2 regions of the Caecibacter sp. AF58-12pH5A genome follow, and region 1 is predicted to be linked to the other one. Evidence: riboswitches for the same ligand, from Rfam matches in the RefSeq annotation. Region 1 holds a riboswitch; the other holds the start of a gene.
The links. Region 1 has a riboswitch for FMN ahead of PGX44_RS00620 (FGGY-family carbohydrate kinase). Riboswitches for the same ligand answer to the same signal wherever they lie in the genome.

Region 1 (7,582 bases):
TTGATAGCAGCCGGCATCAATTCAGCCTGCGGAACAACTTTATTGACGAGGCCAATACGCAGGGCTTCATCAGCTTTGATGTTCTTAGAGCTGTAAATGATTTCTTTAGCCATACCAAGGCCAACGAGGCGGGCCAAACGCTGTGTGCCGCCGAAGCCAGGGATAATACCGAGGCCTACTTCAGGCTGGCCAAAGATAGCGTTTTCGGAGCAATACCGGAAATCAGCAGCCATGGAGATTTCGCAGCCGCCGCCCAGAGCGAAGCCGTTTACTGCAGCGATAACAGGCTGCGGTAATTTTTCGATCTTCGTAATGACGCCTGCGCCATAAGCAGCCCATTTGCCGCTTTCAGCCGGGCCATAGTTAGCCATTTCTTTGATATCAGCACCAGCAACGAAGGATTTTTCACCAGCACCGGTAATGATAACAACCTGGATGTCTTTGCTTTCAGCAATGTAGTCAACAGCTTTTTCGATATCTTCTACAGTTGCTTTATTGAGAGCGTTCAAAGCCTTCGGGCGATTGATCGTTAAGGTAGCAATACCGTCTTCTACTTTGAAAATGATGTTTTCGAATTCCATATGATGTGACCTCCTTAAATATGCTTGTCAGCCTATTATTTGTTGTAGTCGTAGAAGCCTTTACCAGTCTTCATGCCGAGGTAGCCAGCTGCAACATATTTACGGAGAAGCGGGCACGGACGATATTTAGGATCGCCATAACCTTCATAAAGAACGTCCATAACGTGGAGAACAACATCGTTACCGATGAGGTCGCACAGAGCCAAAGGTCCCATTGGATGATTGTAACCGAGTTTGCAAACTGCGTCGATACCTTCTCTTGTAGCTACGCCTTCCATCAAAGCATAGATAGCTTCGTTCAGCATAGGAACAACGATACGGTTAGCAGCGAAGCCCGGGAAGTCAGCAACTTCAACAGGTTCTTTGCCCAATTCTTTAGCAGCGTCGACAACCGTCTTAACGGTTTCATCAGAAGTAGCCAGGCCTTTAATAACTTCGATCAGTTTCATAACAGGGGCCGGGTTGAAGAAATGCATGCCGATAACTTTGTCCGGACGGTTTGTAGCTGTAGCAATTTTCGTGATCGGCAAGGAAGATGTGTTGGAAGCGAGAATCGTGTTAGCCGGGCATTTTTCGTCGAGGTTTTTGAAGATCTGGCTCTTGATCTTGTAGTCTTCGATAGCTGCTTCAACAACCAGTTCTACGTCTTTCATGTTTTCTTCCGTAATTTCTACGATGCCTTCGAAATGGCCAAGGATTTCAGCTTTCTGGTCTTCCGTGATTTTGCCTTTGGAAACTTTTTTCGTCAGCTGTTTGTCAATTTTTTTCATGCCGCCGTCGATGAATTCTTGTTTGATATCGTTAAGAACTACATCTACGCCGTGTTCAGCGAATACTTGAGCAATACCGGAACCCATTGTGCCTGCACCAATAACCATTACTTTTTTGAACATGTGAAACTCCTCCTTTTATTAGCGTGATTTTTTTCACTTTTGTGATCAAAAAAAAATCACATTTGACAATAATTAAGATGCACTGCTTACATTCATAGTATAACACGTTTGCAAAAAAAGTCCACTAAAAAATAGATATATTTTATAAATTTCTGTGCTTCTATATGCAGAAAATGCATTATTTATGCTTTTTATTTACTTATATATCGATGTTTATGACTTAGTGTAATGATTATTTCTACTCTATGATGATTCCGTATATTCTGTTAGGCCGCCAAGGTAGCTTGTACTATTTATAACGTTTTATACCATTTTAGAATGAAAATAAATAGGAACTGGTTATATTACACCAGTTCCTATTTGTGAATTTGTGCACATTCACGAACTCTTACACCGTTTCCGTGCTATTGAGAGCCGCTAATATATGACGGCGTTTTTCATATTGCTTGCGGTATAAGGTCGTCAGTTCTGCATGAGGTTCATAGCTGTCTTTTACGGCCAGACGCTGCTGCAGGACAGCCTTCAAATTCGTAATATCGCCTACGGCCCGGGCGGCGACGAGGCAGTTCGTCGGCACGGCCCCGCCGGCTACCTGCAAGGTCTGGACGTGTGTCGAAAGCATATCGGCCTTGATCTGGTTCCACAGGGCATCGCGGCTGCCCCCTTCAGTGACCGTGAGCTGATTGAGGTCGATACCGGCTGCGCGGTAGCGGTCCGTTACTTCCATGTAGTCGTAGCCAATACCTTCGAGGACGCAGCGCCAGAGAGCGCCTTGGTCCGAATCGAGGGTCAGGCCTGTAAAGGTACCGCGTACGTGCGGGAATTCGCCATTGCCTCCGGTCAGGTACGGAATGAACATGGCACCTTCGCAGCCGGCAGGATGACGGCTGGCGAGGCGGTCCATTTCACCGTAATACGTATCGTCCGTTTCCTTGCGGGCAATGCTGTCTTTAAACCAGCGCAAGGCCAGGCCGCCTGTACGTACCATACCCCAGTAGAAATATGTATCCGGCAGGGTACCGGAATTGAAGATGAGACCCATACCAGGCGATGACAGTTCCGGAATGATACCGTCCGTAGCAACGCAGAACATGGCACACGTACCGGCTACATCGACGGCGCGGCCGGCTTCTAAGATGCCGCTGCCCATCATGGATTCCATCGTATCACCGGCTCCGGCACAAATGGGAATGCCTGCGGGGAAACCCGTTTCGGCCGCGTCAGCCGCGCAGAGCGTGCCAATGATATCCCACGGCTTGACGACGCGGGGCAAGTACTTCCTATCGATGCCCAGGATTTCCAGCTGCTTAGGCGACCACTCTTTGGAGACGACGTTGTAGCCCAGGCCCCAGCCCGACAAGGTGCCCCAGTCGATGAAGGCATCGGCCCCGGAAAGACCGGCCAGGTGCATGAGGATGTACGGGCAGTTGTGGACGAACTTGACGCCTTTTTCCTTCACTTCAGGTAAATTCTTCAGGAACCAGCGGGCAAACATGGCCGGAAACATGACGTTTGGTTCGGCATTGCCTGTTTCTTCACCCCAAATAGCCAGGTGCTGCGCTTTCATTGCTTCTACGTCGTCAGCTGTACGGCTATCGAGGTAATTAATATACGGTGTAATGGCGTTGCCGTCTGCATCGACGCAGGCAATGCCGCAAATGATGCCGTCACCCATGATGGCCCGTACGCCACGTACGTCCAGATTCTTGGCGGCCATCTGGCGGCTGCATTCACGCATGCACTGCTTGATAAGCTGGTAATATTCGCCTACGTCCATTTGCACCCAGCCCGGCTGGGGATAGTTGAGCGTCGTCTGGGCTGTCGCCATGGCGACTTCCTGCATCTGGTCGTCATAGACGGCGACCTTTACGCTTTGTGTGCCGGCATCAAAGCCGAGATAATATTTTTTTTCCAATTCTGCGCCTTCTTTCTGTAATAAAAAAAGACTGGCATCGCCAGTCTTTTCATGTCAAAGGAAATATACCCGGACGGTCTGCACCTGTCCCGGCTTTCGTCTTTTCCCATCCAGACTATACTGTCGGTATCGAAATTGCATCGATTCGGCTCCCCTGCAGGAGGTCGCGGACTATCACCGCCGGTCAGGAATTGAAAGGATTCCCTTTCGCACCATGCCCTAAAGACTAAACGATATATAGATTGTGTATTTCAAAACACTTGCATTACATTATATCATGCATAAAGTAAAATTACAAGCGGCTCATGAGCTCTTCCATAACGCCTGTCGTCGACGTTTCCACCGGCGGAAAACGGCGCAGGTCTGAATTGCCTTCAATGTAGCTGAGGAATTCGCAGATACTGTCTTCCATGTCCTGCAAGCTGTCTTCGTTGAGATTTTCCAGGAGGGCCGGTACGTTTTGGTCGTAACGGCACAAAAGGGCGCGAAGATGGGTAAATTCTGTATGGGCAGCCGTACCAAAAACAGCCCGCATAAGTACGTCGTAGAGGGTGCACAGGGATGGTACAGAGCGCACGTCTTCACTCTGCCCCAGGCGGGAGAGCCAGGTCATGACGACACTCGTAAAAAAGGTATATAAGGACATAGCTGCTGCCCGTTCATAGCGCTGGGCCAGGAGTTTATTTTTCTTGTGTCCCTTGGCTGCGTGAGCAGCGGCTTTCTTAAAGAAAAAGCGGTAATCCCGCCATAAATCCTCGTGAATGGAATTGCGGAGAATATCTACGTCTCCGCTGCCAAAAATGGTAATGCCTATCTTCGCTTTCATAGACTTTGACAGCGCGCGGCCCTAAGGGACCACCGTGTCTGTCTCCTCTCTGTATATGATTTATTTTCTAATAGGTTTTATTAATAGTCTGTAACTTAAAAGAACTCCCGGAAAAGCCGGGAGCTCTTAGTGTACCGCGCTTACTGAAGCGGCGGCAGTTCGCTGGTGCAATGGGGGCAGCGTGTAGCGTCATCGGCTACAGGCTGTTTACAGTATGGGCAAAGACGCGGTTCCGGAGCGGGTGCCGGGGCCGGACGCATGCGATTGATCTGTTTGATAACGAGAAAGATAGCAAAGGCTATGATCAGGAATTCGATCAATACGTTGATAAACGACCCATAGGCAATGACAGGAATACCTGCCGCTTTAGCATCGGCCAGCGTTTCTACATGCTGGGTCAAGCTGAGGGGAATAAAGAAATCCGAGAAATCGATACCACCGAGAAGAACACCAATAGGAGGCATAATGATATCATTAACCAGGGATGTGACGATTTTGCCAAAAGCACCGCCAATAACAACGCCGACGGCCATATCAATGACGCTGCCGCGCATGGCAAACTCTTTAAATTCTTTAAAAAATCCCATGTCCATCACTCCTAACATTATAATTTAAAATGATTCTCTCCTTATCGTACAATATCTCATTTTAAATTGCAATGCTTATTTCTTCTTAATACCGATTTTTAACAAGTCAGGATTCTTTTTCGCCATGCGGTCGAGGATTTTCCCATAACCACCGCTGCCATAATTGAGGCACCGTTTGATACGGCTGATGGTTGCCGTACTGGCGCCGGTCTGTTTGACGATGTCTTCGTAAATATCGCCGGCCTTGAGCATGCGCGCTACTTCCAGGCGCACAGCAATGGCCCGCATTTCCTGAATCGTGCAAATATCTTCAAAAAACTCGTAACATTCATCTATGGACTGGAGCTCCAATACTGCTGCAAAAAGCTGGTCATGCAGATGATCTCTCAGTTTTTCATTGACTGCCATATGGACACCTCGTTTACTTTCATGCTTTAACATAGTAAATCTTTTCTCTTTATTATAGCTCAGAACGGGTCTCCTGTCGATACCTGAAAAAGGAAGGGCCGGACACAAGGTCCGGCACCACTTCCTTACATAGCAAAGAGATCGAGCAGTTCGTCTTCAGGCAAATCACCGAGGCAGCCATATTCGCTCATCAGGTCCAGCATGGTCTTGCCTACTTTACCGCGCAGCTTGAGGTCCGCTTTGGATGTGAAAGGACGTTCATTGCGGGCCGTTACAATCTGTTCGGCAACGTTTTCGCCAAGACCGTCAATAGCCGTAAAGGGCGGCAGTATTTTACCATCGCAAATGGTAAACTTCATCGCATCGGAGCGGTTAATATCGACATTGAGGAAGGAATAGCCGCGCAGGCTCATTTCCTTCGCCAGTTCCAGGGCCGAATAGAGATCCTGGTCGATTTTGGAGGCACTCTTGCCCATGGCTTTGATTTCCTTCATAGCCTGCTCCTGTCCTTCCAGGCCGTGTACCATGGCCGAAAGCTTAAAGGCCTTGGCGCGGATCGTAAAGTACGCCGCATAGTAAGCCAGGGGATAATTGATCTTGAACCAGGCAATGCGGAAGGCCATCATAACGTAGGCCACGGCATGGGCACGGGGAAAGAGGTAGCCGATTTTCAGGCATGATTCGATGAACCATTCGGGAATTTGCCCTTCCCGCAATTCGCCTTCATAATCAGTCGTCTTCTGGCCCAGCTTGTTCGGCTTGTCAATACCCTTGCCTTTACGGACATTTTCCATGACCTTGAAGCTCGTCTTAGGCTTGATACCGTGCTGAATCAGATAGTTCATGATGTCATCACGGGTAGAAACGGCTTCTTTCAGCGGTACGACCTTGTTACGGATCAAATCCTGGGCGTTGTTCAGCCATACATCTGTACCGTGGGAGAAACCGGAAATACGTACCAGTTCGGAGAAGTTCTTGGGCTTCGTGTCGACGAGCATTTGCCGGACAAAGGGCGTACCGAATTCGGGAATACCCAGGCTGCCTACAGGTGAACCCAGTTCTTCCGGTGTCAGGCCCAGGGCCTTCGTCGAGCTAAAGAGGCTCATCGTCGCCGGATCATCAAAGGGAATGGACTTGGCATCTACGCCGGTCATGTCTTCGAGCATGCGGATAACCGTCGGATCATCGTGACCGAGGATATCAAGCTTGACCAGGCGGCCTTCGATGGAGTGATAGTCAAAGTGAGTCGTAATAATGCCCGTATCCTTCTTATTGGCCGGATACTGGACAGGCGTAAAGTGATGGACGTCCATATCACGGGGAATAACCATGACGCCGCCCGGGTGCTGGCCCGTCGTATTCTTGACACCCATGCAGCCGTTGACCAGGCTGTTGACAAAGGCATCGTTGACCTTAATCCCCTTGGCGTCGGCCCATTTCATAACGTAGCCGTAAGCCGTCTTGTCTTTGACGACACCGATCGTGCCGGCACGGAAAACGTTATCCTTACCAAAGAGTTCTTCCGTGTATTTATGGGCTTTCGGATGGTATTCGCCAGAGAAGTTGAGGTCGATATCCGGAACTTTATCGCCATCGAAGCCTAAGAAAATAGCAAAAGGAATGTTGTGCCCGTTTTTCTGCAGTTCTGCACCGCAATGAGGGCATTTCTTGTCGGGCAAATCGAAGCCGCCGCCGTATTCGCCATGCGTAAAGAATTCACTGTACTGGCATTCAGGGCACACGTAGTGTGGCGGCAAGGGATTGACTTCTGTAATATCGGACATTGTCGCTACGAAGGAAGAGCCGACAGAACCACGGGAGCCTACGAGGTAGCCATCGTCGTTGGAGTGCTTTACAAGCTTATGGGCAATGTAATAGAGCACGCCAAAGCCATGTCCTAAAATGGATGTAAACTCTTCGGTCAGGCGGTCTTCGACGATCTGTGGCAACGGGTTGCCGTAAATCTTGTGGGCTTTTTCATAGCACATCTTTTTCAGGGCTTCCGAAGAGCCGGCAATGCGCGGGAAATAGAGGGTTTCCTTAGGAATAGGCCGGACGTAATCGATTTCATCGTTAATAGCGTTCGGATTCGTAATGACGACTTCCCGGGCCCGTTCTTCACCGAGGTAGGAAAACTCTTCCAGCATTTCATCGGTCGTACGGAAATAGAGATCCGGCTGGTGCTGGGCATCCTTAAAGCCCTTGCCGGTCATGAGAATTTCCCGATAGATTTTGTCTTCAGGATTCATGAAATGGGCGTCACACGTAGCGACGGTCTTTTTGCCCAGTTCATCACCGATGCGCAGGATTTTACGGTTAATATCGCGCAGCCCTTCGTCGTCCGACACGAGGCCTTCACGGACGAGAAACTC
Region 2 (7,582 bases), on a different contig from region 1:
GCTGGCCAGACGCAAGGCTGCGTGGCAGCAGCCTGAACCAAAAGTAAAGACAGGCTACTTATCACGCTATGCCCGCCTGGTTACTTCAGCCAATACGGGTGCTGTTATGAAATAACACAGACCTGACCAAAACGCCTCCGCCCCTGCTTATCGTGCAGGGCAGGAGGCGTTTTAATTCTTCCCATATAAAACATTTAATTATGAAGTGCATTATTACAATAGCACAAGAGGAAACCATTCTCATTTAGTTATAATACATACTCTTTTACATTCACATTCGCTATAAATAAACCATCATATATCTCTTCTATTTACCATATGAGTAGAGTATAATAGTCTTATACATCTATTATTATATGCTATTTATTATATTGTACATCATTAAAACAACATATTTCATTGAATAGGCTAGCGAATCCGATTATAATACAAGTAGTTTTCGCATGCTATGATAATCAAATGAGATACTAAGCAGCATATGAATAAGGGGAGAGATAGACTATGGAAACATTTTCCTTGGAACAAAGCGGCATTATCAACGCCAAAGCAATTTATCGGAATTTAAGCTCCGCCTGTCTCACAGAAGCAGCATTAGCACGCGGTGAAGGCATCCTCAGTGATACAGGGGCCTTAGTCGTACGGACCGGTACATTCACAGGCCGGTCGCCAAAGGACAAGTTCATCGTCGATACACCAGGGGTTCACGACGAAATCGCCTGGGGCAGCGTCAACCGGCCCATTACGCGGGCAGCCTTTAAAGCCCTGCGCAGCAAAGCCGTCTCCTATTTACAGAACCGGGAGCTCTTCGTCTTCGACGGCTTTGCCGGCGCCGACCCGGTACATCGGAAAAAATTCCGTATCATCAATGAGCTGGCCAGTGAAAACCTCTTCATTCATAATTTGCTGATCCGGCCTACCGAAGCAGAGCTGGATCAGTATGGCAAACCGGATTTCACCATCATCGCCGCACCGGGCTTCAAATGTGATCCTGAAATTGACGGCGTCCATTCGGAAGCGGCCATCCTCATTGACTATGAAGCCCACGAGATCCTCATCGTAGGCACACGCTATGCCGGTGAAATCAAAAAGAGCGTCTTCTCGGTCATGAATTATCTCATGCCCAAGGAAGGGGTCCTGCCCATGCACTGCTCAGCCAACATGGATCCTGTAACAAAGGAAACGGCTATTTTCTTCGGCCTTTCCGGTACGGGCAAGACAACCTTGTCGGCTGACCCGGAGCGCCTCCTTATTGGCGACGATGAACACGGCTGGTCCCCTGAAGGGGTCTTTAATTTCGAAGGCGGTTGCTACGCTAAGTGCATCAACCTCGATCCTGAACGGGAGCCGGAAGTGTATGATGCCATTAAAGCCGGTACGCTTGTAGAGAATGTTATTCTCGACGCGCAGACGCGCAAACCGGATTATGCCGATAAAACCTTGACAGAAAACACACGGGCAGGCTATCCTATTACATATATTGCCAATGCGGAAATGTCCGGCCTGGGCGGTACTCCTTCTGTCGTTATTTTTCTTACAGCTGACAGCTTCGGCGTGTTGCCGCCTATCTCCCGGTTAAGCAAAGAAGCGGCCATGTATCATTTTGTTACAGGCTTTACTTCGAAGGTAGCCGGTACGGAACAGAACATTACGGAACCGGTACCGACCTTCTCCACCCTCTTTGGCGAGCCTTTCATGCCTTTGCATCCCCAGATTTACGCCCATATGCTGGGCGAACGGATTGTAGCCCATAATACGACGGTCTATCTGGTCAACACGGGCTGGACCGGCGGCCCCTATGGAACAGGCAGCCGTATCGCTCTGAAATATACACGGGCTATGATTACTGCTGCCCTGAATGGCAGCCTAAAAGAATCTGTCTATGTGCATAACGACCGCTTCAACGTAGATATTCCCCAGACCTGCCCGAACGTGCCGGAAAAACTCCTGAACCCCCGCGCAACCTGGGCAGACCCGGCAGCCTATGATGCCATGGCCGTTAAGGTAGCGAAGCTGTTCTACGATAACTTCCATACGAAATATCCCCGTATTCGTGAAGATATCCTGAACGCCGGACCACGGCCATGATTTATCACTCACTGAAGGAGGCATTCCATGAAAAAGCAACTCGTTGTAGCCATGACAGCCGCATCCCTCTTGGGCTTTTGCGGCGGTACAGCTGTACAGGCCTTTGACCTGGGATCCATTTTAAAGGTTGGCGGTGTTTCCGTTCTCGTTTCCAAATACGGAGACCAGATCAACACCTTCCTGAACAAATTACTCATGAAAAACGGTGTCGGCACGGATTATGCCACAAAGGTCGTTCCCATTATCAGCGGCGGTACAGGCAAATATATCGGTGCTGTCCAGGTCGTCGGACCGACGGCACAGGTCGATAAGGTAAAGGCTGTCGCCCAAATTGAAGCCAGCTTCAATGGCATTGCCCGGGCTAACGCCCTTATTCCTGTCGAATCCTTAGACGTGACAAACATGAGCCGTGTCCAAGGCGTCGGCGTTTCTGCTACGATCGATTTGAAATTCTAAACAGGACATAGTGAAAAGGGAGCTTCTCTCCTGCTACAGGCAGGAAGGAGCTCCCTTTTCACGTGCAGGCGTCTATGCCGCTTAGACCTGAGCCGGTGCCGGTACATCTGCCGGCACGTCGCCTTGCACTTCTGTACGGCGGCGGTACGCAGCGAGATCCGCTACGGTAATAAAGGTCAAGCCATAGGCCTTGGCAAATTGCATGAGTTCCGGTGTACGGGCCATGGATCCGTCAGCACTCATGATTTCGCAGCAAATGCCGACAGGTGCAAGGCCGGCCAGACGGCACAGGTCGGTCGTCGTTTCCGTATGGCCCGTACGGCAGAGAACACCACCGGTCTTGCTGCGCAAAGGAAAGACATGACCAGGGCGGCGGAAATCCTCCGGTTTGGCCCGGCCGTCGGCACACATACGCATGGTGTGGGCCCGTTCACCGGCAGAAATTCCTGTGGTCGTATCGACATGATCGATAGAAACGGTAAAGGCCGTCTCATGGTTATCCGTATTTTTTTCTACCATAGGTCCCATGTGCAGGCGATCCAAAATAGCACCATCGCAGGGCATACAAATAAGACCCTTGGCATAAGTTGCCATGAAATTGACCGTTGCCTGCGTAGCCAGTTCGGCACTCATGATGAGATCGCCTTCATTTTCCCGGTCCGCATCATCTGTGACCAATACCATCTTGCCCGCCTTGATGTCGCGGATTGCCTCTTCAATCGTGCCAAACGTAAATTCGTTGTTCATGTTTTGTTCCTCCTAATGAAATAGTTTCTTTCATGGAAGATCTATTGGGTGGGGACTATGTTGTACCTGTAAGGTTTCATACCGAAAACGCGTAACCTTTCCCTTTTTGTGCGGTAAAAAAGCCGTGCACACAAAAAGGGCGCACGGCAAAACTACGTTTTCTGCTGTCTTTTCTCATCCAGACTATACTGTCGGTACCGGAATTGCACCGGTTCATGCTTGCGCTCGCGGACTCTACCGCCGGTAGGGAATTACACCCCGCCCCAAAGACAATAAATCATATGAAATTTTCTATAGTATAGCACATGCCTTCTGATTTGTAACTATCTATGTCAAAATAGCATCGTTCAGCGTAAAACTATACTTTTTCCAGCTGGCTGTTTTCTTCTTGCCGGGCAGCGGCTTCCTTTTGCAACCGTCCGATCAGCGCATCAGCAGCCTGCTCATAGCTCTTATACTTCTTGCGCTTCTTAGCCGGATACGTACTGAGCTCGTTCTTGAAATCGTATATGGTCCGGCCGTAAAGGTCCGGCCTTTCCCGGAAGCGGCTAAAAATCGTCATCCCCTGCATCGTTTCAGCGCCTACAATGGTGCCATCACCACTGCAGGCCAGGAGGACGATGGTCCCCGGTCCCAAACGACGGCGGCCACCGCCAATGCCCACATAGCCACGCCGCCGCAGACGGCTTACAGCCTGACGATAGGCCCGTACCTGTAAGCGCACGCCTACAGCCTGCATGACCATGAGCATAAAGAAGAGGGCAAAGAGCCATTCTTTCTGCATAGCTTACACATCCAGCACAGAAATATCCAGCTGATCAAAGCCCGTAAGCAGCTGGCGCAGGCTGGCTGTAATTTCTTGGCAGCCACCGGCTTCTTTGCTTTCAATATTGAGCGGCATATTGGGATCATGGAGAGACATCCGCAGGAGTGCCCAGCCTTGCGGGAACACAAGGCGCACGCCTTCATACGACGGCGTGGCTATTTGTATACCTGCCGCCTGTGCCCGTTCAGAGAACGCCTGGAGTACGTTTTTACCATATTCCCCGGCCTGATCTGCCGTAATTTTCAATCGGTATTCTACGCTTTCTGCCGGCTGCTTCAGTGCTGCAATCAGATCACCCAGCTCTTTCCCCTGCTGTTTAGCCTGGGCTGCAGCGATGATCAGGCGCACAGCCAGGAAAGCGCCGTCGTCGAGATAATAATTTTCCCGTAACGCGCCGTGACCCGATGTTTCAATAGCCAGCGGCGAAAGGGTGCCTTCTTCATTGAGGCGGATACATTCGTCAATAACGTTCTTGTAACCGCGCATATACCGGTGATGGACCAGATGGAGGGTCTGCGTCAGGAACTCTGTCAGCTCATCACTCGTGACAGAATCAGTAACAATAGTACTGCCCGGATAGTCCGGTGCCAGGATAGCAGCAATCATGGCAATCAGAGCATTGCGGTTCACTTCTTCCCCGTTGGACAAAACGGCACTCATGCGGTCGACATCGGTATCAAAAATGAGACCTAAATCAGCATGATTCTTTAATACGGCCGCGCGGATAGCCGCCATAGCCGCAGCGTTTTCCGGGTTTGGAATGTGATTGGGGAACATGCCGTCCGGTTCCAGGAATTGGCTGCCCGTCGTGTCAGCACCAAGGACATCCAGGACATCTGTAACGAAGAAGCCGCCACTGCCATTGCCGGCATCGACGACGATATGCATCCCCTGCAAGGGCTTCTCTTCTACAGGCACGCCCAGCCGCATGCTGATAGTCTGGCATAAGTGTTCAGCATACAATTCCATCAGATTTAACGCATGGACCTGGGCCAGATCCCCGTGCTGTTCCGGAAGGGCAGCCGCCTGAGCCAAAAGGGCACGGATATCCGTTTTTTCCAGGCCCCCTTCAACGGTAAAGAATTTCATGCCATTGCGGTTATACGGCAAGTGGCTGGCCGTCAGCATGATTGCCCCGTCCATCTGAGTCTGAGAAAAAACAATAGACATAAACATAGCCGGTGTGGACGCCAGGTCACACTTAAACACATCGGCTGCACAAGCCGTAAGACCAGAAAAGACAGCATCCTGCAAGAGCGATGCCGAAATACGGGAATCATGACCTACGGCAATCCGCAAGGCAGCCGGTTCTTTTCCTAGTTTTTTGGCAAGAAAGGAAACGAACGCAGCAGCAATCCGGTTTACGGCTTCCGGCGTCAGCGTCACGTCTTCACCAGGTACCCCGGCGACAGCAACGCCGCGAACATCACTGCCATTTTGCAGTTTCATCATTTCCATTTCAGTCATCATCATGTATATCCTCCTAAATTAGTTTACTCTTGTCGCATTTTCGCTTCCAGATCACGCTTAATCTTACTCAGTACTTGTTTCTTCAGATCTGATACGGCTTCATCCCACCAGCGGGAACGCTGTTCCGGATCGTCAAGACAAGCCAACGCGTCGTGCAAGCTTTGACCACGCAAAATACGCTCTACTTGCTGGCTGCGATAAATGCCCTGCTTGCAGGCATTTGAAAAATGTTCACAATTATGAAAAAGCAGGCTGTATTTTTCATTCCCCAGACAGGCTCTGGCAAAAGCTACCGTTTCTTCAATGCTGCAGAGCTGCTGCCGCTCACGAATCGTGTACAGGCAGACCTCTGTCTGGCCGCCTTGGAGGAACAACTCCAAGGAAGTGGCCCGTACCTTCGTATCCCACCAATCAAACGGATTGTGGTCATCGTCACCGGCAAAGGTAATGACCTCCGTATCACTTATATAAATACCGTGATGGTAATACAGGCCGCCTAAGCGGCGTACGCGAATGTGATCACCACGCCGGGGCCGTGTGGCCAGCCAATGGGCGGCTATTTTTTCGTCCTTTAATACAGATAAAAGGGAATGCACATCAATTGCCATGAAACCTGACTCCTTACATTCTTAAACCGGTATTGCCTGGATAGACCGTCACATATGCTGCAACAAGCCATCAATATCTTCCTGCTTCGTCATCCAGCTGGTCACGAGGCGTATGGTTTGTGTGCCATCGGGATTATCGAGCCACTTTTCAAACAGGACGTACTCTGCCAGAGCGTCTGCCTGTGCAGTTGTTACGATGGGAAAAATCATATTCGATACCGGCGTATAGGCAAAGGAATACCCCTTTTCCTTCAGCCCGGCAGCTAGTTTCTTCCCCCACGCATCGGCCATACTCCCTAAGCGCGTATACAAATCATCCTGGAGCAAGGCCTTAAACTGAAGGCCTAAAAGCATGCCCTTGGCAAAGAGAGCCCCATGCTGCCGCATGATAAAGCGGAAATGGGGCTTTAGTGCCTCATTGAGGATCACTACCATTTCGCCAAAAAGGGCGCCGCACTTCGTGCCACCCAAATAAAACGCATCCGCCAGGGACGCTATATCCTGCAGGCTAAGGTCATTGTACTCCGACCCCAGGGCCATAGCCAGGCGGGCCCCGTCAATATATAAATAGAGTCCATGAGCATCACAGCAGGCACGTAATGCCTGAAGTTCTGCTTTCGTATATACGGCTCCCATTTCTGTCGTATCGGAGATATAAACTAATTTGGGCAAGACCATCTGGTCCGTTTCATGAAACGCTACGACCTTATCAATCTCTTCCGGCGAGATTTTTCCATCTACTGCCGGCACAGACAAAATTTTATGCCCCGTCGCTTCAATAGCGCCCGTTTCATGGACACAAATATGGGCTGAATCAGCAGCGATTACAGCTTCATACGGCCGCAGGAAGGCTGCCAGGCAGACCAGGTTGGTCAGTGTCCCGCCGGCAATAAAATGGACGTGTGCCTGTGCCTGTCCCGTGAGAGCCCGTATCATTTCCGTAACGGCAACGGAATATTGATCATGGCTGTAGCTATCTGCCGGCATCAGATTATGCTCGGCCAAGGCTTGAAAAACGTGGGGATGTGCCCCTGCACCGTAGTCATTTTTTAAAAATATCATCGCCATATCCTCTTTTCTCATACGTATCCCAGGAATTGTATGCTATTACTATTTTATTATATATATACAAGGTACGAAAAACAAGAAACAGAGACTGTATCTTCTAATTTATGCCCTGATCCAGGTTCTGGATTCTAGGTTCTCTATGCTGACACAAATATACTCAAACTATGGAGTATGTTCATTTCTCCAATGATATAACTCTTTTTAGAGACTGTTTTCTTATTCTATTCTATCATTTTATATCATTTTATTTTAATTATTAAATTGAAACGAAATAAAATTGATGAATTACCTGTCAGCAAAATATTTTACTAAAGAATAACAA

Region 2: linked by a shared signal. The riboswitch ahead of ribB (3,4-dihydroxy-2-butanone-4-phosphate synthase) and the one ahead of PGX44_RS00620 (FGGY-family carbohydrate kinase) in region 1 are both predicted to bind FMN.

What each region holds. Positions count from the first base shown of each region.
Region 1 covers NZ_JAQDBC010000001.1:119,659-127,240, forward strand. Annotated here, with positions in the region: gene PGX44_RS00610 (enoyl-CoA hydratase-related protein) at 1-581, opposite strand, end outside; gene PGX44_RS00615 (3-hydroxybutyryl-CoA dehydrogenase) at 617-1,474, opposite strand; gene PGX44_RS00620 (FGGY-family carbohydrate kinase) at 1,863-3,389, opposite strand; FMN riboswitch at 3,484-3,620, opposite strand; gene PGX44_RS00625 (hypothetical protein) at 3,682-4,215, opposite strand; gene mscL (large conductance mechanosensitive channel protein MscL) at 4,356-4,802, opposite strand; gene PGX44_RS00635 (YerC/YecD family TrpR-related protein) at 4,878-5,210, opposite strand; gene PGX44_RS00640 (PolC-type DNA polymerase III) at 5,336-7,582, opposite strand, start outside.
Region 2 covers NZ_JAQDBC010000004.1:72,753-80,334, forward strand. Annotated here, with positions in the region: gene ilvD (dihydroxy-acid dehydratase) at 1-115, shown strand, start outside; gene pckA (phosphoenolpyruvate carboxykinase (ATP)) at 502-2,085, shown strand; gene PGX44_RS03325 (hypothetical protein) at 2,113-2,541, shown strand; gene ribB (3,4-dihydroxy-2-butanone-4-phosphate synthase) at 2,623-3,288, opposite strand; FMN riboswitch at 3,451-3,563, opposite strand; gene PGX44_RS03335 (transcriptional regulator GutM) at 3,647-4,072, opposite strand; gene PGX44_RS03340 (phosphohexomutase domain-containing protein) at 4,076-5,584, opposite strand; gene PGX44_RS03345 (lecithin retinol acyltransferase family protein) at 5,608-6,192, opposite strand; gene PGX44_RS03350 (threonine aldolase family protein) at 6,241-7,254, opposite strand.